Regions from separate parts of the Paenibacillus sp. R14(2021) genome, predicted to be linked through region 1. Evidence: riboswitches for the same ligand, from Rfam matches in the RefSeq annotation. Region 1 holds a riboswitch; the other holds the start of a gene.
What was found. Region 1 has a riboswitch for cobalamin ahead of KXU80_RS02605 (ABC transporter substrate-binding protein). Riboswitches for the same ligand answer to the same signal wherever they lie in the genome.
Positions count from the first base shown of each region.

Region 2: linked by a shared signal. The riboswitch ahead of KXU80_RS05210 (hypothetical protein) and the one ahead of KXU80_RS02605 (ABC transporter substrate-binding protein) in region 1 are both predicted to bind cobalamin.

Region 1 is NZ_CP080269.1:492,716-504,396, reverse strand. It holds gene cobU (bifunctional adenosylcobinamide kinase/adenosylcobinamide-phosphate guanylyltransferase) at 1-259, opposite strand, end outside; gene cobT (nicotinate-nucleotide--dimethylbenzimidazole phosphoribosyltransferase) at 292-1,347, opposite strand; gene KXU80_RS02615 (ABC transporter ATP-binding protein) at 1,344-2,171, opposite strand; gene KXU80_RS02610 (FecCD family ABC transporter permease) at 2,168-3,205, opposite strand; gene KXU80_RS02605 (ABC transporter substrate-binding protein) at 3,207-4,262, opposite strand; cobalamin riboswitch at 4,491-4,718, opposite strand; gene KXU80_RS02600 (heavy metal translocating P-type ATPase) at 4,983-7,193, opposite strand; gene KXU80_RS02595 (rhodanese-like domain-containing protein) at 7,355-7,663, opposite strand; gene KXU80_RS02590 (heavy metal-binding domain-containing protein) at 7,814-8,125, opposite strand; gene KXU80_RS02585 (DUF3889 domain-containing protein) at 8,214-8,528, opposite strand; gene KXU80_RS02580 (DUF4184 family protein) at 8,608-9,627, opposite strand; gene lepB (signal peptidase I) at 9,632-10,156, opposite strand; gene KXU80_RS02570 (MFS transporter) at 10,334-11,551, shown strand; gene KXU80_RS02565 (YlbF/YmcA family competence regulator) at 11,612-11,681, opposite strand, start outside.
Region 2 is NZ_CP080269.1:1,079,054-1,090,734, forward strand. It holds gene KXU80_RS05200 (serine hydrolase domain-containing protein) at 1-723, opposite strand, end outside; gene KXU80_RS05205 (cation diffusion facilitator family transporter) at 1,258-2,157, shown strand; gene KXU80_RS05210 (hypothetical protein) at 2,194-2,427, opposite strand; cobalamin riboswitch at 2,439-2,583, opposite strand; gene KXU80_RS28385 (substrate-binding domain-containing protein) at 2,821-2,940, shown strand; gene modB (molybdate ABC transporter permease subunit) at 3,059-3,724, shown strand; gene KXU80_RS05220 (AAA family ATPase) at 3,799-4,362, opposite strand; gene KXU80_RS05225 (hypothetical protein) at 4,425-4,742, shown strand; gene KXU80_RS05230 (CDP-alcohol phosphatidyltransferase family protein) at 4,835-5,431, opposite strand; gene KXU80_RS05235 (ABC transporter ATP-binding protein) at 5,435-6,514, opposite strand; gene KXU80_RS05240 (ABC transporter permease) at 6,477-7,343, opposite strand; gene KXU80_RS05245 (ABC transporter permease) at 7,315-8,211, opposite strand; gene KXU80_RS05250 (ABC transporter substrate-binding protein) at 8,192-9,469, opposite strand; gene KXU80_RS05255 (dihydrolipoyl dehydrogenase family protein) at 9,602-11,032, opposite strand; gene KXU80_RS05260 (TVP38/TMEM64 family protein) at 11,051-11,681, opposite strand, start outside.

The DNA.
Region 1 (11,681 bases):
GCTGCTCTTCCAGCTTCCTCAGCAGCCCTGCGAGCTCGAATGGTTCTTCAATCGTTTGCCAGGGATACTGAGACTTCTCGCGATCCAGCCGATGACGCGCCGTCCTTGCCTTCATCTCGTCATCCCAGCTTTGGGACGTAGCGATGTATACGCCCTGCTTCGCCAGCTTCATCGCGTAGGCTTCCGCAAATCCGCTCTTTCCGCTCCGCGCGCCGCCCGTAATGAAGATCGCCACTTGCTCACCTCGTTTCGCCGTCATTTCGAACCATGTCTTCTCATTGCTTTTCCTTGCTACCCCCGCGAAACGCCCGCGCTTTCGAAGGTCGCCATTTCCCGCATCACGGCAATCGCCGCATCCACGAAATGAAAGCCAAGTACGGCGCCCGTTCCTTCTCCTAGCCGCATATCGAGGTGTATCATCGGCGACAATCCGATCCGCTGCAGCAATCTGCGGTGGCCCTGCTCTTGGGACAGATGCGACCCCATCATAAACGCAGCGGCTCCCGGCGCGATCGAAGCGGCGACCAATGCGGCAGCCGAGGATATAAAGCCGTCTATGACGACAAGGCAGCGGTTTGCCGCAGCGCCGAGAATAACGCCGACGAGACCGGCAATCTCCAATCCGCCTACCTTTGCAAGTACGTCGACCGGATCTGCCGGATTAGGCGCATTGCACGCGATCGCGCGGTGCACCACATCCACTTTATGCAGGCGCCGTTCTTCCGGAATTCCAGTGCCAAGCCCGACGGCTTCATCAACGGACATGCCGCCGAGCACCGCGCAGATCGCCGCGCTTGCCGTCGTGTTGCCGATGCCCATCTCGCCGGTCGCCAGCATCCGGTAACCGTCCACCGCGAGCTTGCCCGCTAGTTCGAAGCCGCCGCGAATCGCTGCAACCGCTTCTTCGCGCGTCATGGCGGGCCCCTTCGTCATATTCGCCGTCCCTTTGCGCGTCTTGTACGACAGCAGAGACGGATGGGCCAATTCCGCATTTACGCCCATATCGACGCAGAATACGTCGGCGCCCGTTCCTCTTGCGAGCACGTTCACGGCCGCTCCTCCCGCTAGAAAATTCAACACCATTTGCGGCGTCACCTCGGCCGGGAACGCGCTGACGCCCTCTTCGCATACGCCATGGTCGCCTGCCATGACAATAACAGCCCGCTTCGACACATCCGCCGCGATTTCCCCGGTAATACCTGCCGCTTGCACAGCGATCTCCTCGAGCTTGCCAAGGCTGCCCGGCGGCTTCGTTAAACTGTTAAGATGCTTCCGCGCAGCTTCCATCGCAGCAGCATCAAGTGGTCTGATTTCATTAATGAATGACATTAATTCTTGATTCATCATCGCAGGTTCTCTCCTTCTCGAATATATGCTCGGTTTGCTTCCGCTGGCGGCGCATCCGGCAGCAGCAGCAGCTGCGGCACGCCGGTATCGGGGTGCGGGAGCACGACCGCCCGTGCTCCGAACACCTGCTTGATCAGTTCAGGGTTCATCACTTCGGACGGCGGCCCGAAGGCTCTTATGCCGCCTTCATGCAGGACAAGCAGCTCATCGCAATAATGAGCCGCCAAATTCAAATCATGAAGCACGGCGACGATCGTGAGCTCCCGCTCCTCCTGCCATTTCTTGACGGTGTCCAGCAGCTGCACTTGATAGCCGATATCCAAGTAGGTCGTCGGCTCATCCAGCAGCAGGAGCTCCGGCTCCTGCGCCATAACTTTGGCGAGCGCGACCCGCTGGCGCTCACCGCCGCTAAGACCGTCCAATCGGCGTTCCCGCAGCGCTGTCAGCCCCATCGCTTCCAAGGCGTTCTCTACGACAAGCCCGCCTTGCGAAGCTTCCTCGCCAAGCCAGTTCTGGTAAGGGAACCTTCCCATCGTCACAGCCTCGCGCACCGTAAACATAGCGGCCGGCAGACCGCCCTGCTGAAGAACGGCGACCCATCTAGCCAGCTCCTTGCGTTTATAGGAACCAGCCGGTTTGTCCTGCAGCAAAACTTCGCCTGACGTGGGCTGATCCATGCCGGACAGCAGCTGCAGCAGCGTCGACTTGCCGACCCCATTTGGTCCAATGATGCCGTACATCGCACCTCTTCTCATCGAGAAGCTTATGCTGCGCAGCACGTCATGGCCTGCGATTGTCTTGGACAACTGCTTCGCTTCAATCATGACGTTCCTCCTTGCAGCACTTTGCGACGATAGAGCAAATACGCGAAGAACGGTGCGCCGATCAAAGCGGTCACGATACCAAGCGAAATTTCCTTCGGACTAAGCGCCGTTCGCGCAAGCGTATCCGCCCACAACAGGAAGATTCCGCCGCCGAGCGCGGAAATGGGCACGATGATGCGGTAGTCGGGCCCAACGAGCAAACGGATCAAATGAGGCACGACGAGACCGACAAAGCCGACGACGCCTGCGATGGATACGGCAACCGCCGTCAATAACGTAGATGCGATAAGAACGACCAGCTTCGTGCGTTCAACATGAATGCCCATATGCGCCGCGTGCCGCTCGCCGAAAACGAATAGATTGAGATGCTGAGCGTAGCGGAGCATGACAGGAAGGCCTGCAATGAGAAATGGCGTAATCAGTTTGACATGCTCCCAGCTTCGCGCGCTCAAGCTGCCCATCAGCCAGAACATCGCCTCATTGACGACACCTTTAGACAATGACACCATGAACGAAACGAAGGCGCCTAGGAACGCTTGCACGATAACACCGGAGAGAATGAGCGTCTCCACATGCATAGAGCCTCTTGCCCGTGACAGTCCGAACACAATAAGAAGCGTGATCATCCCCGTGGCAAACGCGACCAGCGGCACCGTCCAGAGCCCCAGCATCGTTTGAAACCCGAAGACGATCATGAAGGCAGCGCCGACGGAACAGCCGGATGCCACGCCGAGCGTAAACGGATCGGCTAGCGGGTTCCGCAGCACGCCTTGAAAGCCCGATCCTGCGAGCGCAAGGCAGGCGCCGACCAGGACGGCGAGCACAACGCGCGAGAGCCGTAGCTGCGTGACAATCGCAATCTCGCTGGCATCCCATTTGGCCGAAGCATCCGTCATGCCCGGCAGCTGATGAACGAGAATGCCCCATACATTCTTAAGCGGCAAGCCTGAGGAGCCTAAGGAAAGACTGACGACGATAGATGCAAGTAAGAGGAGCATCGCTGCTCCTCCATACACGTATAACTTGGTCCGCATCTTACTTAACAAGATCCGGATGAAGCTTCTTGGCGACCTCGAGCAGACCGTCCGCCAGGCGCGGGCCGACGCGTGTCAGCGGATCCTGGTCTACCTCGAAAATCTGCTTATTCTTCATAGCGTTAATCGTATTCCAGCCCGGACGGGATTCGATCGCGGCAAGAATCGGGTTTTTCTCGCCTTCCTTCACGGTCATGGACGCATAGATGATGCTGCCCGGGTTCGCTTTCACGACCGCTTCCGGATCGATCTCGTACCAGCCCGGCTTCTCAGCGATGTTCGTGCCTCCGGCGATCGTGAGCAGTTCATCCAGAAACTCGCCTTTGCCGACCGTCCAGCCCGGCGAGAACTCTAGGTAAACCTTCGGTTTCGGAGCATCCTTCACAGCTTCCGCTACCTGCGTCCGAACTTCGTTCATATGGTCAGCAACGGCGGCTGCTTGCTCGGACTTATTCAGAATAATGCCGATTTGTTTCACCTTCTCGACGACGGCATCATATGTTTTAGGATCCGTTGCGTAAACTGGCAGCTTCAAGGCGCGCAGTTTGTCGACGACGGCCTTGCTCATGCTGTACGTTGCCAGGATCAGATCCGGCTTCAGCGATACGATCTTCTCGATGTCCGCTTCCATGCCGCCGATTTTTGGTTTATCCGCCGCTTCCTTCGGGTAATTGGAGTAATCATCTACAGCGACGATCGAATCGCCGGCGCCGATCGCATAGACGATCTCCGTCTCGCTCGGCACCAGTGTCACGATGTGCTGCGGTGCTGCTTGGAAGGTCAGCTCTGTGTTTGTTGCGTCTTTAACCGTAAGCGGATACGTTGTTGTCGCTTGCGCCGCCGGCGTTCCCGCATTATCCGATGCGGCTGTGCCCGTATTCTCCGCGCCGCTTGCCGAATTGTTCGCTGCGGCAGTGTTTGCAGGCGTATTCGCACTGCCGGACGCATCGTCAGCGGTATTTTTCGCCGTTCCGCATGCGGCTGTAAGCAGCAGCAGCGCGGCAATCATCATCGACAGCACCAGTTTCATATAGGCCGATTTCTTTTTTAACTTCATCCTATTCTCTCCCCCATCTTCTTCTGCTTGTTATCTGCACGCATTACCGTCGGCACGCTGCTCCCTTTTACGTTCAGGCAACAAAAAAAGCATTTCCGACTCTAGTGTCAGAAATGCTCATGTTCCAAAGAACATCGGCAGGCAGGCAAAACACCCGTTCGGCCGCTTCACTCGCGTTCGAATTCATGTCTATGCCCATCTCTAACACCTCCCTAAATCCACGTAGGTAGCGTTTGTCGCATTACAGGCAGGTTTCCTGACTTGGAGTCGATGGCATCAAGGTCTTCCCAGACGGGGATATCCGTCCAGTGACTTCGCTATGATCCATTGCTTGGCTCACAAGGCAGCCAAGCGCTCCTTACAGTGGCGGGTCCGTGCCGGTCTTTCACCGGTCTTCCCTATTAAGCTGAAGCTCGCCTTCCGGCGTCTATCAGCACCTGTAACAACACCTATGTAATTGTGCTTGAGTAACTATACCACTCCCTTTATAGGTTGTCTATACTGCGGGAGCGCAAAATTGAGGTCTTTTGATCGAGTTCTGCCGCATACGTATTACAGGTTTCTATTTCCAAGCAGGACACTCGACATTAGGAGGTTTCCCCTTGGTCAATCGGAAAAAGACTGCTGCCGTTCGGGGCCGCACAGCCCTGTATGCCGCCGCTGCCGTGCTTGCCGTGATCCGCGTGCAAGCAGGCGCGGAGCTGTCCCTGTCTTCCCGTTCTACACGGCCGTCCGACGATTCAAATAACGGCTCATCTGCCCATTTAAACGAACCGCATTCCCCACTACGGAAACCGAGCTGAGCGCCATCGCCGTTCCCGCCATCCACGGCTCGATGACGCCAACGGCCGCAAATGGAATGACGACCGCATTATAGATGACCGCGAAGGATAGGTTTTGGCGGATGTTGCGTACGGTTAAGCGGCTGATCTGAAGCGCTTCCGGAATGCCGGTCAGCCGCGAACGAAGCAGCGTCATGTGTCCGGCATCCAGTGCCGCTTCCGTACCGCCGCCCATGGCAATGCCGACATCCGCTGCGGCCAGCGCAGGCGCATCGTTCCAGCCGTCCCCGGCCATGGCAACGATATGTCCCTCGTGCTGGAGCCTTCGGACAAGCGCGGCTTTATGCTCCGGCAGCATGGCCGCGTGCACATCATGAATGCCTGTCGATGTCGCAACGGACGATGCCGCGGCATGATGATCGCCGGTAGCCAGCACCACGTGCACGCCTCCGTGCGTCAAGAGCTCCACGGCTGACTGCGATGTTCGCTTCACCTGATCGGACAGCGCAATCGCTCCTGCACATACGCCGTCGACCGCCGCGTAGATCACCGTTTCTCCAGCCTCCTCCTTGCGGCTTACGAACCCCTGCAGCGTCCGGTGAATCTCCCATGATTGTTCGGCCGCAAAGCTAGCGTTGCCGATCTCGATTACTTTCCCTTCCACCTGAGCAGTAATTCCTTTGCCGGGGTAGGCTTGGTAGAACGCGGACGCCGGGACGACGATCCCCGCCCGCCTCGCCGCCTCCCGCACCGCCTCGGCGAAAGGATGCTGCGAGCCCGCCTCGGCAGCCGCCGCAAGCCGCAGCAGCGCATTCGGCGAGCTGCTCAGCGCCGTTATTCCTGTAACCGCCGGCTTGCCTTCCGTCAACGTGCCTGTCTTATCCAGCACGATCGTATCCAGCTGCGCGAGCCGCTCCAGCGCACTTGCTTCCTTGAGCACAATGCCGCGCCTAGCCAGCTTGCCCGTCGCGAGCACGAGCGAGATGGGCGCTGCCAGTCCGAGTGCGCATGGACAAGCGGCCAGGAGTACGGCCAAGGCATGTACGGAAGCACTCTTCCAGTCGCCCGGGCTCAGCCATAACAGCCACAATAGGAGCGTGCTTAACGAGAGGAGCATCATAACCGGTACGAATACAGCGGCGAGCCGGTCGACTTTCCGCCCGATGGAGGATTTCGTCGACTGTGCCTGACGAGTTAATGCCGCGATACGGCTCAGCATCGTATTAGGGCCGGTTGCTGAAACCCGTATGCGCAGTGTCTGCCCTCTCACCGTCGTGCCGGCATACACGTGATCCCCGATCCCCCGCTTCACCAATCCGCTCTCACCGGTCAGAAATGATTCATCGAGCGTTGACTCTCCTTCCACGATCATGCCGTCTGCCGGCAGACGCTCGTTCACTTCCACAATCAGCAGATCACCGACACGGAGCCGGTCCAGCGGAATTCGCTCCTGGCGGCCGCTGCGCACGACGGAAGCTTCTTTCGCCTGCAGCGACGAATAGCTGTCGCTCTCCTTCATGACCCGTTCGGATGCGGTCGCTTCCAGCAGCTTGCCGACCAAGACCGCCGTAATGACGACTGCCGGCGTTTCGAAATAGAGTGCTCCCCCCGTAAGCATGGCAATGTAGCTGTAGAGGAATGCGGCCGTTGTGCCGATCGCCACGAGCACATCCATATTCGCCGTTCGTTCACGAAGCGCATAATAGGCGCCGAAATAGAAAGGCATGCCGATAAAGAACTGCACCGCCGACGCCAAAAACAGCTGCAGCATAGGCTCTTGAATGAAGCCGGGCACCGGTATGCCGCTTAGCCAGACATAGTGATGCGCCATCGTCCACAGCAGGGGGAGCGTGAACAGGCTGCCCGCGAAAACCCTCAGCTTTAGAGCATCGACTTCCGAGCCTTCGTTCTCGTCCCGACCATATGGAAAGGCTTGAAAACCGATTTGTCCGATTCGTTCGATAATGCCGGACGGCGTCACGGTACCCGGTTCGAACGTAATGTACGCCGACTTCGCCGCATAATGAACCGATACACCGGATACGCCGGCCAGCTTGCCGACCGCACGTTCTATGCGTGTTGCACATGCCGTGCAGCTCATGCCGTGAATTCGTAAATCCAGCACATCCTCCGCGCTATCGTGCTGCATAGCCGGCCTCCTTCGTTATGCGGCCAGATGACTACGGCCCGCATACGTCTACCCTTGCTCAAGCTGTCCTACTCTCCACTATATGGCAGCCACCCCTGTCTCATGATACAAAAAAAAGCACTTCCGCCATTGCATGCGAAAGTGCTGATGCTCTATATCGATTATTCGCCGGTAACCACGTCACCGGGCCAGCTTAGCATGCCGCCTAGCACGTTGACCACTTCATAGCCCTGCGCGGCCAAATAATCGCAAGCCTTCCCGCTCCGGTTGCCGCTTCTGCACACCATATACAGAGGCTCTTCGAAATTGCCCAGCTCGCCCAAACGTTCAACAAATACGGACAACGGAATGCTGACCGCTTCTTTAATATGGCCGGACTCCCACTCATCGGGCTCCCGCACGTCGATAACGCTCAGCTTCTCGCCTTCGCGCAGCCGGGTTTCAAGTTCACTTGCCGTTATTTCTCCCATTTCGGTTACCGCTCCTTCAAACGACTGGATTCAAGAATCTCATTTGCATTTTACTCTTCCTCCGCTATCCATGTCCAGCGCTTCCTCTATAAGCAAACAGCATCCGCATATGCTGCAGATGCCGTTCGATCCGATATGCAGTTCATGTCATTAAATGCGTACGGCCGTTCCACTGACAGCGACCATCAGCATACCTTCGCGAACGACTTCATAGTCGATGTCGATGCCCACGATCGCACTTGCGCCGAGGCGGGACGCCTGACTGGACATTTCGTTAAATGCCACGTCGCGGGCTTCCTTCAGCTTCGTCTCATAGGCGCCGGAACGGCCGCCGACGATGTCGGTAATGGAGGCGAATATATCGCGGACGATATTGGCGCCCATAATAGCCTCGCCAGTCACAACGCCAAGGTACTGTTGAATCGGTTGGCCTTCAATTGTAGGTGTCGTAGAAAAAATCATCGATAATCCCTCCCAAACGGTATAGTCGGTCATACGCGCGTATGCAACGAAAGGATTCAAAAACTCGACGCTTGCGACAGTCGGCAGCTTATTGCCCCCTGCCGCTCTCCGTAAACTGAATGCGCATCACTTGTTCGCTATCCGGTTTAAAATAAATCCGCACCGTCACTTCGAACTTGCGTCCGCCGTCGCTTAGCAGCAGCCTGAAATTCTCGGATAATAGACCGGCCTGTTCCGTCTGCCGCCCCAAATGCTTGTAGTCCACAATGTCCGCCTGATAGCGCTTTGCCGTTTCTTTCATGGCGAGCTGTCCCCATTTGGCATAGGACGGCTCGGCTGAAACCGCGGTCATCCGGCCTGCGAAGACAACTATTAGCACAACCATGATTCCGAATCGTTTCATCGTTCTTCACGCACCCCCTGCTACTTGGCGATGGTAGAATCCCCCATGAACAGCGGCTTTATGCAAGTGAAGCGTCGCCTTACACCATTCGGTTCGGCCGCGTTAACCGAGCCTGCCCGGTGTGAACGGTTCTCCGTTTGCCCGCAATCATTCGGCAGCAGATCAGCAGCATGATTGACCAACACCAGATAAAAGCGCACCAAAGCGGTATAAATTCGCCTTTGGGCCGAGACATCCAGTAGTGACCATTAGGCAATAATCCCGGCCACAGGATCGCAAGGATTTTCAGCGAGGACATCGTGAGCAGGAGCAAGACTACGGCGCCTATCCCTTTAGCGAGACTGCCGTTCCTTGCAGCCGTATACAGCATGGAAGCCGCCAGGATGCCGAACAGCGCAGCAGAGAGCGGCGCCACGATCGCCACGCTCACGATATTGCTCCGATTCATCGAAAACAGCAATTTTACCGCGAATAAAATAAAACCGAAGCCTGCGGCATATACCCATAGCAGCAGCTTCATGCCCGCGGTCTCGACCGCCGGAAGGCTCCTTGGTTTTGCGGCAATACGCCATCGGATATAGCGATTGAGCAGCAGAAGTGCAGGAACGATCACCCCGATCAGCGAGAATCCGTACTGCAGCAGCTGATAGAGCGGTTCGCCTACATACTTCCGGTGCAGCGCGGGAATCCACTCTACATAGATACCGGTCCCATGCGTCCAGGCATCCATAAAGATATGTGTCCAATAGCCGAGGAGCAAGGAAATCAGGAAAACAAGCCATGTACGCCCTGAGCGAAGCTGCCAATCACCTGTTAAGCTCTTCACGAACTGATCGATACCGCCCGCGGCAGGGAACAACTTAGGCAGGACCGGCTTTACAATGAGATGGAAGGCAAACGCCGTTGCAATGCTGAGCGGCAAGCCCTGCACCAGAAAGCCAAGAAATGAATGACCGATGGTTTGGTACGATTCCATCGCCATGAAATACTCCATATCCGGAATCATGCTGCCCAGCGCAAGACCCGTCACACTGAGCCATTTAGGCGCAATTCGTCGCAGCGGCACCGCAAAGAGCGGATGTGAGAATGTGAACGGCATCCGATTAATCCAACTGCCCAAACTTGCTTAACGGCCACAACCGGAAAATAGCTCGTCCCTCGAGACTCGACAAGGCAATCGGGCCAAGCACCCTGCTGTCTTGGCTGTTCTCGCGGTTATCACCCATGACGAATACCGTCTTCGTCGGAACCGTATAGGGAACGTTCAGCCCGTTCGAGAACGTACGCCCTTTGACGTAGCTTTCCTGCTGCACCGCATTATTGACCAGCAGCCGGCCGTCAGCCGTAAAATTAAGGACATCGCCCGGCAGGCCGACCACGCGTTTTATTAACCGTTTATCGCTTTCGGGACCGTCGATGATGACAATATCTCCCCGATTCGGCATTTCAAAATGATAGCTGATCTTGTCCTCAATGAGACGCTGCCCTTCGACGAGCGTTTTCTGCATCGATATGTTCTTTACTTCGGTTTGCGCGAAGGCGTAATTTTGGATGAGCAGCGCTGCCGTCATCGCGATTCCAAGCGTGACCGCCCAATCCCTAACCTCTCGAATCCATGATTTTTTCAATGCTGCTTACTCCTCTCCAGGTTCGCATTTCCAATTGCTACGCTAACTAATACGACGATAGCGATAAATAAGTTTCTTGGAAAGCGCCATTTTGCCTAAAAAGCATTGCTCTGCCTGATATCCTATTATACAGTTAGAAGACTGACTCTACTTTCCCCGGAAGGAGCGAAACTTTCTTTGTCCGCTGTCCCTACGACCCAGGAACATGCAGCTGCCATACCAACAAATCGGTCTGATCATGCCATCTTCATTACCGTCACGCTGCTGTATTGGTCAACGTTGTATATCTATGTGCCGATCCTATCTCCGTTTATGAAGAGCAGCGGCTACGCCGACGTCCTGATCGGCATCGTGCTCGGCAGCTACGGCTTCATGCAAATGTTCATCCGCTTCCCGCTCGGACTCTTGTCCGACAAGCTCCATAAGCGCAAGCCGTTTCTCATGCTTGGTATGATCAGCGGCGCGCTAAGCTGTCTCTTGTTCATGGTGCCCGGCTCTTGGCTGTGGCCGCTTGCAGGACGTATGATGTCCGGCGTATGCGCATCCGCATGGGTTGCTTTCACTGTCCTCTATGCCGCTTATTACGCCTCATCCGAGGCAACGAAGGCGATGAGCAATATCAGCGTCATGACCGTCTCTGGGCAGCTCATCGGCATGACGCTGAGCGGCTGGCTGGCTGGCGCATACAGCTGGCATGCGGCATTTCTCGCAGGCATCATTCTAGGCGCAGCCGGCTTGGCCTTATCCTTCGCGGTCAAAGAGCCGCGTGAAGGCGTCGCGCGTTCACCGATCTCGCTTCGGCATTTGCGGGAAATCGTGCGGACGCCTTCCTTGCAGCAAGTATCCACGCTATCTATTCTGGCGCACTGCGTGCTCTTCATTACGATGTTCGGATTCACGCCGCTTAAAGCAACCTCATTAGGTGCCTCCAGCGGTCAGTTGACGCTCATTGTCGTCGCCTTCATGATTCCGCATGCAGCTGCTTCCTTAATTACCGGCCGGTGGCTCGTCCCTCGGTGCGGGACCTGGAATGTCATCGCAATCGCCTTCCTGCTGAGCGGTATCTTCACGGTTGCCATAGCCTATTCGCCCAGCCTCGGCTTGCTCGCGCTGACGCAGGTGTTGAACGGCTTCGCGCAGGGCATGCACCTGCCTATCCTGCTCGGTCTTGCCATTCAGCCCTTCGCATCCTCCAAACGCGCGACAGCGATGGGATTCTACCAAGCCGTTTATTCGATCGGCATGTTTGCCGGCCCCTTCTTGGCGGGCTTCGTTAACGACATGTTCGGCCGTGATTACGGCTTCTGGCTCGGCGGCGCATTCGCGCTAATTGCCCTCTTGCTCGCGCTGTTCTGGAAACGATCCAGTGCCGCCCCCGCCAAAACCGCATCTTGAATCAAAAAAACACCTGTCGATGCTGCAAAGCACAATATCGGCAGGTGTTCGTTTATTTAATTACATGCACTCTTCCGGATCTTCGGTTTGTGCATCTTCAATGGTAATTTTCTCTGCAACCGTATCGCGA
Region 2 (11,681 bases), 590 kb from region 1:
CTCATCGATCCATGCGGCCGGCAGGATCTGCTGCCCGGCCCATTCGCCGCGCTGCAAGTACAGCTGACCGAATTTGGCGATGTCCTCCGTCGTTACGTTCAGCCCCCAGCCCCCGGTCGCGATGCCGCGCGGACAAGTCTCCCAGGTAGCCTCGGACAAGCCGAGCGGCGCGAACAGGCGCGGCTCCAGGAACGCGAGCAGGGACTGGCCGGTAATCCGGTGAAGAATGGCGGACAGCATGTACGTGGCTGCGCTGTTGTAGGCGAAATGCGTGCCCGGTGCGAATTCGACAGGCTCCGCCAGGAAGCCTTTCACCCAATTATCGTCCTTCTGAACGCTTCCGGTGACGTCCGCGGCATGCCCGGTGCCCATCATCAGCAGATGCCGCACCTGCATCGCAGCGAGATTCTCCGATATCGTGTCGGGGACCTCTTCGGGAAAGAAACTGATGACGGGATCCTTCACCGACAGCAGCCCTTCCGCTGCGGCAAAGCCGATAGCCGTCGACGCGAAGCTTTTGCTAAGGGAAAACAGCATATGCGGGTATTCGGGCCGATACGGCGCCCACCAGCCCTCCGCGGCTACCTCTCCGCGCCGGAGCAGCATGAAGCTGTGAAGCTCCAGCTTTTGTTCCCTGACGGCGTCCAGGAATGCGATCACCGCTTGTGACGATATGCCCTGCGCCTCCGGCGTCGTTCTTGGCAGAGGAACTTGATTTTTCATGATTTCGATTCCTCCCGAATTCATAATGAAGTACGAGATGCATGCAAATAAATACGCTTTCATGACTGGTGATTCCAACCGAAGAGCGAACGTTTCCTGCTGTGCATGCGGATCTCGTTTGCTGTTCTCAGCTTGCATGTTATAGTAATTGGATAATTATGTAAAGTGGTCCTAGGGAGCAATTTTGACACTGCAGGTAATGGCGAATTAACAATGTGGTTTTCGAACCATTCTTCCTGTAACTTCAACGATCACAAGCAGGCTGCCGCAGGCCTGCTCCCCTGTAAAAAACGATGCAGAAGATTTCATTTTAAATAGGCTACATAACTATAGTTATGTTAATTATTTGATTGCTATATTTTTGCAATCTGGCCACGGAGTTCCCCCGCCTATGCTAGTTTGGCGATTTGGACATGCGCAACTTTGTTGTCCCCTGCTTATTTTTGAGGCTTCCGACAACACTGTTTCTCTAGACCCACACGGAGGTTCTCCGTTATTATTGCCTTCGGAGAGTTGAACAGACGGAGGTTGCGAATGGAACGCGCATACGAAGACATTAAACAAGGCGAGATAGGCGCCTGGATCAGTATAGCGGCCTATCTGTGCTTAGCGGCACTGAAGCTTGCAGTTGGATTATCGGCAAATTCCGAAGCGTTGACGGCGGACGGGCTGAACAATTCGACGGATATCATCGCTTCGGTGGCCGTTCTGATCGGGCTTCGCTTATCCCGCAAACCGCCTGACAAGGACCACCGGTACGGCCATTTTCGGGCTGAGACCGTCGCGGCGCTTGCTGCTTCGTTCATCATGTTCGGCGTCGGCTTGCAGGTGCTTTATACATCGGTTACTGCTTTTCAACGTCCGAGCGAGGCTTCGCATGGCAGTGCCGCTGCATGGACGGCGTTGTTCTCGGCGATTGCCATATTCGCGGTCTATCTCTACAATGTTCGTCTTGCCAAGCGAATCCAAAGTGCTGCATTGATGGCTGCCGCACAGGACAACCGCTCGGATGCGCTCGTAAGCATCGGTGCCTTCGTCGGCATCATTGGTTCAAGCTTGGGGCTGTCGTGGCTTGATCCGCTGACTGCATTACTGGTCGGCCTGATGATCTGCAAGACAGCATGGGGAATATTCAGGGATGCTGCGCATGCGCTGACGGATGGCTTCGATGATCAAGAACTGCAAGCGATCCGCAGCACGGTTCGGGACGTGCCCGGCGTGGAGAAGATCATCGATATGAAGGCTCGTATGCACGGCAGCTATAAGCTGGTCGATGTGACCATCGGCGTCCACCACCTGCTTACGGTGACCGAGAGCCATGACATTACTGAGCATGTAGAGAAGCAGATCTATGATTCGCATCAGATCTCTCACGTGCACATTCATATCGAGCCCTATAGCCAAACAAGCAAAAAGCATCCTCAGTCCGGTTAATGCCGGCGGGGATGCTTTTTGTTCTGATATGCGGTATCAAGGCTCCAACAAGCCGTATTTGAGCTTAATTCGGTCCAGCTTCTCCAGCATCGGCCGCGATAAGTACCATAAGAAGATCACGGTCGCAACGGCATGCACCAGGTCAAACCAGAAGCCTGAAGCATACGAAGCCAACAGCGCACCCCAAGTGAAAGTTGGGGTGAACATCATGACCGAACCGAGGTTGATAATGCCTCCATATATAATTAATGTCGTTAATCCACCGAACACTTCATTCTCCCCCATTCCAGAATCGGAACAGTGGCTTGCCTGAGAACTCACTCCGCATTTACAGTGGCGGGACCGCGCCGGCTTCGCACCGGACTTCCCTATTAAGCAGCCGGATGAGCATTCATCCGGGCGTGCACCTTAGCCGTTATCTATGAAATTGTGAAGGTATATAGTAGCCTGTGCAGGTAGGATTGTCCAGCTTTGCGAGGAAATACGCGGGCGGTCTGCTCTGAAGCGGATGCCTGCTGCCTACGACTCTTCTTCAGTAGAGCCGCGAACTCTATTCTATTTATGTTCAGCTCTTCTGTTTCAGTACTAAATTATAATTAAACACTACAAAACATCAACTTCATATGTTACGATTGCGGACATGAAATCAAGAGCATCAAGAAAATCGCCGTCGCCCAGCCGAAATCCGTCCCTGCCGGACAATATGCCAAAGAAACCTTGACTGCGCGCGGCGTCTGGGATACGCTCCAAGATAAGCTTGTCTATGTCGGCGTCTTGAAATAATCGAAGCATGCTTTCAAAGCGAACGATTTATACACCTACCTGCAATCCAAAGAAGCAGATCCCGTACTTGTCAAATACGGATTTACGCTGCTAACTAATTCACGACGGGAATGATTCCGTGGACTGGAAAACCTTTCTAGCGCCCATCGCGCTTTCGCTTCAAATAGCGGTGATCGCTAGCGTGCTTGTATTCGCTGTATCACTGCTTATCGCATGGCGAATGGCCAGGGCGCGCTTCTACGGCAAAAGCATCCTCGAAACGCTGCTGCTGCTTCCGCTCGTGCTTCCGCCTACCGTCGTCGGTTTCGTGCTGCTCGTTATTCTGGGGAGACGCAGCTGGTTCGGCAAATTTTACGAATCGCTGTTCGGCGGGCCGATCCTGTTCACGTGGGAATCCGCGGTCATTGCGGCAGCGGTCGTTGCGTTTCCGCTTGCGTACCGCTCCATGAAGGCAGGCCTGCAGGGCGTCGATCCCGATCTCGAGAACGCCGCAAGAGCAATGGGTGCGAGTGAGTGGCAGGTGTTTCGGTATATTTCCGTGCCGCTCTCTTCCCGCTCGTTGACCTCGGGTTACCTGCTCGGCTTCTGCCGCGGTCTTGGCGAATTCGGAGCGACGCTCATGGTTGCCGGGAACATTCCAGGCCGAACCCAGACGATTCCGACAGCGATCTATGTCGCTTCCGACGGCGGAAGCATGACGCTGGCATGGGCATGGGCTGGAACGATGATTGTCATCTCCTTCCTCATGCTGCTCGTGTCCAACCGCATCACCAAGGATTCGTAATGCATAGCATCCAATGAAAAACCCTTCTCCCGGCATTTATGCATGGGAAGAAGGGTTTTCGTGTTCAATAGCCATTATCCGGGTTGAGAGGTTGTCGTCCCTCCCGTACTCGACGTGTCTATCCGTGCTTTAATGGTATTCACGATATCGTCAATCTCACGACCATCCGTCGGTATGTAGGTTTGGAAGCATGGATCTTGATAGGCTTCCACGCATTTCAAGGTCTGCTGAAAACACCAATTTCCTTCTACTTCCCCGCGCATTCTTAACCGCTCGAATATCGTTTCCTGGCTGCCGATCAAACAAAAATGATAGGTTTCGGCGTCTATTTGTTTAAGTCCATTAAATATGTAATGAAAATAGTCCTTATTACAGATGGTCATAGGAACAAGGATCGTTTTCTTGTATTTCTTATGCAGCTGTTCCGCGACTTGAACGACGAGGATCTTCCATAATTCCATATCTTGAAAATTGTCTGTTTGCTCTTCAGGCGCTTTGAGTTCGCTCGGAATTAGGTTGCGAAGCATGTAGCCAACTTCTTCTGGGTCGTAGATCATGCTGTTGGCCAAGGATGCCTGAAGCCAGCTCGCAATGGTTGTTTTCCCAACGCCGAAAGCCCCGTTAATCATAATGATCATCCGTATTCGTCCCCCTCTATTTCGATCCTGGTCCTGCCTAATTATACCTTAGACGAGTCCCATTGGCTTCGTATTTTCATAGAGTGAAGTATGAAAGCGAACCGGAGCTTCTGGATCCAACCGTGGTTTCGCTCTTCGTGCAGCGCGGCGGCGATGGAACGCTTGGAACAGGCACGCAAATCTTGTTTCAACAGTTTGACGTTCGGCTGCTCAGCACGCTGTACCCGATCAGCATTACAGCAGCCGATTTCCCGCCTGCGGCAGACGTCTTGACAGGTCAAATCCGTTACTCCCTCTTTATTGCAACGGACGGATTTATCGATTTCGTCGTGTCCGGCCCTGCTGTATTTAACGGTATCGCTGTCGCGGGGTCGACCTAGTACCGCTGCCGATCATGTTGTTGACTCTTTTGGCTTCACTATAGGGACAGGCCGCCGAACCACTCGGCAGCCTGTCCCTTCTTGCTCAAACGCTATTCCGCTTCGTTCTTGCTAAGCCATGCGTGAACATCCCGAAGATGCTTGAAGGCTGTAAGCACAAGGAGAGCGAAAAACAGCCACGATAGCTCTAGAATCGCGCCTGGAAACAGCATCATCAAGGAGAAAAACACGAACGCTTCCGTTCGCTCCAAAATCCCTGGATTATAATGAAAGCCTTTGGCTCCTGCATTCGTGATAACGTTGCCCGTAACGAGAAACGTCGTAATCGTAATCAAGATTGCAGCCAAATCAAGTCCTAGGGGCAAATAGGCGTCCGGATGGACGATCGCCAGCGCTAGGATCGATGAGCATTCGACGATCCGATCGAATGTAATGTCCAGAATCGTCCCCCATTTGGACGGCTTGGTCATTCTGGCGATCGTGCCGTCGACCGTATCGAGATAACCGGACAGCCACAGCACGATAACGGCTGCGATCGGATAACCTGCTGTGAAGACGACACTGCTTCCGACGCCCGCCAGCATCGCGGCCCAGGTAATCGTATTGGCGGATAATCCTGCTGATCGAAGCAGCTTCGCACCTCTTTCAATGGCCGGCTGCACGGTTTGACGCGCATAGGAATCCAACATGTGTTACGTCATCTCCTTCGGAAGACACCAGACGGTTGGGACAGCCAGGCGTACCCCCGTTTCAGCTCCTCGTATTGCATTCAAATAACCAAGCTGCTTGATTACAATCCTCACGCCGCTTACTCGCAATGTCACTTCCGTATACTCCCCGCGAAAGAAGCCGTCTTCGATTGTTGCTCGAATCGAAGATAATGAATCAAATTGAAGCCATTCTGATCGAATGACAATATCAACCGGCCCGTCCGGCACTTTCGTACAGCTCGGATTTACCTCCAGTTCCCCTAGAACGGTCGTTACTCGTGCCCCCCGCTTCCTACCGTCAATCGCATTGTCGAAGCCCATGAAATTCGCTGTCCATCGATTGGCTGGCTCGGAGTAAATGCTGTTCAGCGATCCTAACTGCTGCGCAGCACCATCCCGAAGGACGAGAAACCGGTCGCCAAGCGTCAAGGCTTCTTCCCGGTCATGCGTAACCACGATCATCGGAATGTCCCACTTCCGCTTCATATCGACGAGCCAGCGTCCCATTTGTTTGCGAAGCAGCGGATCCAATTGACTGAAGGGCTCGTCCAGCAGCATCAACTGCGGCTCGATGACAAGCGATCTAGCGAGAGCCGCTCGCTGCTCTTGGCCGCCGGATAGCGAAGCGATTGGACGACGGTAGAAATCCGCCATGCCAACCTGCTTCAGCATGTCTTCTGCCCTTGCCCTTCGTTCACGGGCGGGTAGCCCTCGCAGCTTAAGTCCAATCTCGACGTTCGCGCCGACCGTCAGGAATGGAAGCAAGTACGGCTTCTGGAACAGCATGGAGAGGTTTCGCTTCTCGGGCGGCAGATGGTGAATCGCCTTCCCGTCCATGAAGATGCTTCCCCGGCTTGGCCGCAATAGGCCGGCGATCAGCTGAAGCAGCGTTGATTTGCCGCTGCCAGACGGTCCAAGAATGACGAGCAGCTCCCCTTTCTCAAGGGAAATCGACTGCTCGGCTAGGGCAAACGATTTCGCAGCTTCATATTGATAGGCTAGGCCGGAGATCTGTAAAAAAGGCTTAGTGAATTGGTTCAGCTCCGCCCGCCTCCTTTCCATCGAAGCTTCCGTTGCAGGTTCCGTTGTAGCTTCCGTCGTAGCGATCCTTTTTCAAGGCCATGGCACTGAATATGACGATGAGCAGCGCCGGCATGACGAACAGCATGCATAATGCGCCAACGAGTGAATTGTCGCCGCTCGCTAACGAACTGAACAGCAGCATCGGAACCGTAACCAAATTACCGCCGCCGACGAAGACCGTCACCAAATATTGGCTCCACGAGATCAGGAAGCTAAATAACAGACTAAGCGACAAGACCGGCCGCAGCAGCGGCAGCTCGACAAAGTAAAACGTCTGGAGCCGGTTCGCTCCCAATAGGCGAACCTGCTTCTCGTAACCGATGTCGTAACCGGCATAGAAGCCATGCATCAAATAAACGGCATACGGGATCGCCTGGATCAAATGCGACAGCAGCACACCAAGCCACCGGTCAGCCAAGCCTAGCTTGAGAAACAAGACATGCACGCCGATCGCAATCGATATGCCGGGAAGCAACAGGGGCGCGATGAGCAGCAAACGAATCGTTTTTCCCCATCGCTTCACATAAAGACCCAGCGCGCGCGCTGCCGGATACGCGATTAATGCTGCGAGCAAACTAGTCGCTGCAGCCAATCCCAAGCTATGTATAATCGCATCCTTCACTTGCGAATGCGGCGAGAGCACATAATGCCATGCGCGCCACGACACGGTCGGCAATAAATCGGGAAATCGCCAACCTTTAGCTAATGACCACGCAAGGAGCGGAATAAACGGGACAAAAAAAAGCACGATCAGGATGGCATGCCATACGATGAAGCTTTTACGATGACGAATGCTGTTTTGTCGCATAGCCTTCTCCCCATCTCATATAAAGCACAATAAGCAATAGACTGATGATTGTGATGACGCCGTTTATAGCCATGGCTTCCGATCTGTGCGTCAAGTCCGGATTCAGATAAGCCTGATAGGCCAGAATCGGCAGCGTTGGCTTGCTTACGGAACCGAGCACATATGGAACTTCGAACGATCCGAACGTATAGGCGAACACGATGATCGACGAGGCTGTCAAAGAAGGCAGCATGAACGGCAGCGTGACGAGCCTCCATCGCTGCCAGGCATTCGCACCAAGCAGCTGAAGCTGCTTCTCGTAAGGAACGATCCAGGACTTTAGAATGCTGAGCACGGACACCGCAATGAACGGAACTTCTTTCCATACATATTCCAGCATGATGCCTATTCCTGCTTGATCGAGAATCAGAATCGGAAACTGCGACGGCTGCTGGATCAAGCCGGCCGCATACGCAAGACGCGAGATCAACCCGCTTTGTCCGAGGAGCAGCACGAGTGAAATTGCACCGACGACATGCGGAACCGGTAGATTGAACTGAAGCATGAAATGGAGCCAGCCCCCCTGCTTGCTGCTGTATCTTCGAAGCCCTTGCGCCAGAATCAGGGCGAACAATGCCGCGATTACCGTTGAAGCGAGGGATATTCCCAGTGAAAATAAGAGCGAGCGATAGAAGACGGAGGAATGAAACAGTGCCGAATAAGCATGCAGCGATAAAGTCGTCTTGCCGATTAGCGGGAAGTAGTCTAAGCTTTGCTCCCCGGTAATGAACAATCCGGCAAGAAACGTTCCTGCCACGAGTAGCAGCGCGGGAACGAGCATAAGGCTGAGCAGAATCCGCTTAACCGGCTTACTTGCCGAATAATACATGGGTTTTCCAGCCTTCTTCCAGAGCCGGCGTATAGGCTGCCTGAAGATCGGGCAGCTTGTGCTTCAGCAGCTCATCCGCAGGTACGGAAGCATCGCCGCTTTTGGACTTAAGCGCTTCGTACAGCTGCTTGTCGACTCCCTCCAGCTTGGAAGGATCGATACCAATGCCGTCTCCCCAGCCCTTTGCCGGATCGGACTTCTCGAACTGCAGCTTCGGCTCTAGAATGAGATTGGCTACGACCATCGCTGCGGCCTTGTGCGCGGCATCGTAAGGAATCGCAACATAATGATAGTCGCCGATTGTGCCGGTATCGAAGACGTACGGTCGTGCCGACTTAGGCAGTTTGCCTTTACCGATGTCGGTCGCGATTCCGCCAATGTCCTGCGTGAACGCAAAGTCCACTTCGTTGTTATTGAACAGCGTTGTAAGCTCGGCGACTGTTTTCGGGTAGGTTTCCCCTTTACGCCATAAGGATGGCTTAATTTCGTTCAGATAATTCCAAGCTTTCGCGGCTTCGGCATCGAATGCTTGTTGTTCGAAGGGCTTCGCCCAGTTCTGATAGCCGCCGCTCATCTCGTAAAATAATTGCTTCACAAAGCGCGTGCCCGTAAAGTCTGGCGGTGCATCGTATGTAAACCGTCCGGGATGGTTGATAATCCATGCCTTCAAGTCTTGGTAACTGCGCGGCAGCTCTTCTGGCTTAATTCGATTGGAATCGTACACGAATTGGAATTGCGCACTTCCCCAGACCGATTCGTAGCCCTCCGTATCCAAGCCGAAGTCCTTCTGGACGGCTGGATTCGAATAGTCGACGTATTTCGCATTTGGCAGCTTGGATGCGAAAGGACCGAACAACGCGTCTGCCTGCTTCAAGGTGGCGAAGTTCTCGCCGTTTATCCAGATCAAATCTACGCTGCCGTCCTTGGCTTTGCCCGCCTGCTTCTCGTTCAGCACTTTATTCACCGCTTCCGCGGTATCAGCAATCGGTACACGATGCAGGGTAATGTTATATTTCTCTTTCAACTCAGTTCCGTACTTCTGGTCTACGAATTCATTGATCGCATCGCTTCCGCCCCACATGTACCAATTGACGGTTTTCCCTCTGGCTTCAGCCAGCACATCATCCCAGCTGCCTGATAACAGCGCCGCATTCGAATCCGCATCCAAGGCTTTATCGCTCGTACGGCTGTAGGAACACGCAGCTAAGGTCACGCTCAGCATGCATAGGACAAGAGTGGCGAGAAGATATCGTTTCATTGTCATAAGGACCACCCCGGTCTTTATCATTTATGGTTGATGAATGAACCCTAACTACTTAGTTTGTTACAGTTTTAGCCCTTTATGGTATAAACTATGCGTTCGTTTGTTCGGCAAGCACTGCTCATTACGCTATCGAAACCATTTCACGTATGTCTTCATGAGCCGTCCTGCAATTCCGCCTTGAAACAGCTTATCCCGCCAATATTGATCGGCCGTTTTCATGAAGGCTTCGGAGCGGGCCGGGTACGGATGCACCACATGCGAAATGTCGGGCAGCTTACGGCCGAAACGTTTCATAAACACGGCTTGCTGCATCCAATCCCCTGCTCCGTGCCCAGCGGCATGAGCGCCTAGTATCAATCCTTTACGATCCGTAATGACCTTCACGATGCCTTCCGTATTCCGGTCGGTTATGAAGCGGTCCACATGATCGAGCGTTACTTTATATACCCGGATATCATTGCCCATATGCTGACGCGCCTCTTCCTCCGTCATGCCCAGATGGAAGATTTCCGGATCCGTATAAACGACCCAGGGCACGTTCGCGTAGCTGACCTTACGTTTCAGGCCGAACACCGCGTTACCGACGACAAGCTTTCCTTCCATACCCGCGGCATGCGTGAACGGAAATGGTTTGATTACATCTCCGACCGCATAGATGTGCGGGATGCTGGTCTGAAGCGTCTTCTTTACGGCGACATGGTCGCCATCCATTTGCACGCCTATTCGCTCAAGGCCAAGGCGGTCAATATTCGGCCTGCGGCCAGTGGCAATAAACAGGGCTTCTGTCTCGAGGTGGAGCTGCTCCCCGTTTTGAATAATCGTTACCCGTTTCTGTCCATCGGGCAAAGCTTCGACTTTATTCGCACTTGCGCCAAACATCACGGTCATCTCTTTGTCCAGAGCAGCCTGCACGTAAGGGACGAGATCCGCGTCTTCATTAGCCAGCAGCCGCACTGCACGTTCGAGCACCGTTACTTGAGTGCCAAGACGGGCAAAGGCTTGCGACAATTCCAGACCGACCGGACCGGCACCGATGACGACCATAGTCTTGGGCAGCGCCTGCATGTCGAAGACGCTTTCGTTGGTTAAATAATCGACATCGCGTAAGCCTTCGATCGTTGGAATAGCCGTGCGAGAGCCCGTCGCAATGACGATTCGTTTACCGTACAGCACTTCGTCGCCAATCTCGATGAGATGCTTGTCTCGGAATTGGCCGTGGCCTTGGTATACGTCCACGCCCAAGCTGCGGAACCTTTCTCTGCTGTCGTGAGGCTGAATGGCCGCTTTGGCCGCCTGCACCCTTCCGTAGGCTTCGAGGTAATTGGCTTCGCCCTGCAAGGTCAATCCATAGGCTTCCGCGGCTTTCTTGGCTGTATGCAGCTCTTTCGCTGCGGCAATCAGCGCCTTGGAAGGCACGCATCCGGTATGTAGGCAATCGCCTCCCGGTTCAGGCTCTTTCTCAATCAAGGCCACCTTCACCCCGAAACCCACTGCGCCTGCCGCCACGGTTAATCCGCCGGATCCGCCGCCGATAACAATGAGATCATAGCTTTTCATCGCAGATGCCCTTCCTCTCTATGCTTTAGGAACCACGCGTTTTTTCAAGATAACCGGAATAATGGTGACAAGCGCAAACACGATCACGGCCAGGATGATGTACGACTTCTTGCCTTCAAGGAAACTCGAGCCTAGAAAGTTGTAAGCGAACGTGCCGGGCAGGATGCCGAGCAGCGTACCGAACAAGAAGGCGGTAAACCGTACTTTGGCCAGACCTGCCCCATAGCTGATCAGATCGAACGGGAATATAGGAATGAACCGGAGAAACAAAATATAGATGAAACCCTTCTGCTGCAGCTGCCCTTCAAGCTTGCCCCATTTCGTCCTCGCCTTCATCGAAACAAATCGATCTCCCAGCAACCTCGCTAATCCGAAAGCGAGCGCTGCCCCTAGCGTCGCGCCGACGATCGTATACACCGTTCCCCAGAGCGGACCGAAGGCAAGTCCGCCAGCCAAAGAAAGAACGGACGCCGGAAACAAGATCAACGGACGCACGGCATAGAGAAGGATGAACAGTGCCGGCGCAGCCCAGCCGAAGGTTAATATCCAGGTGCGGATCCCTTCCGGACTCAGATGCAGCACATAGTGATTAAACGCCAGCAGCCCTAGGATGACGAGGACGGCCGCTGCGGGTTTTACAAGCTTCGAT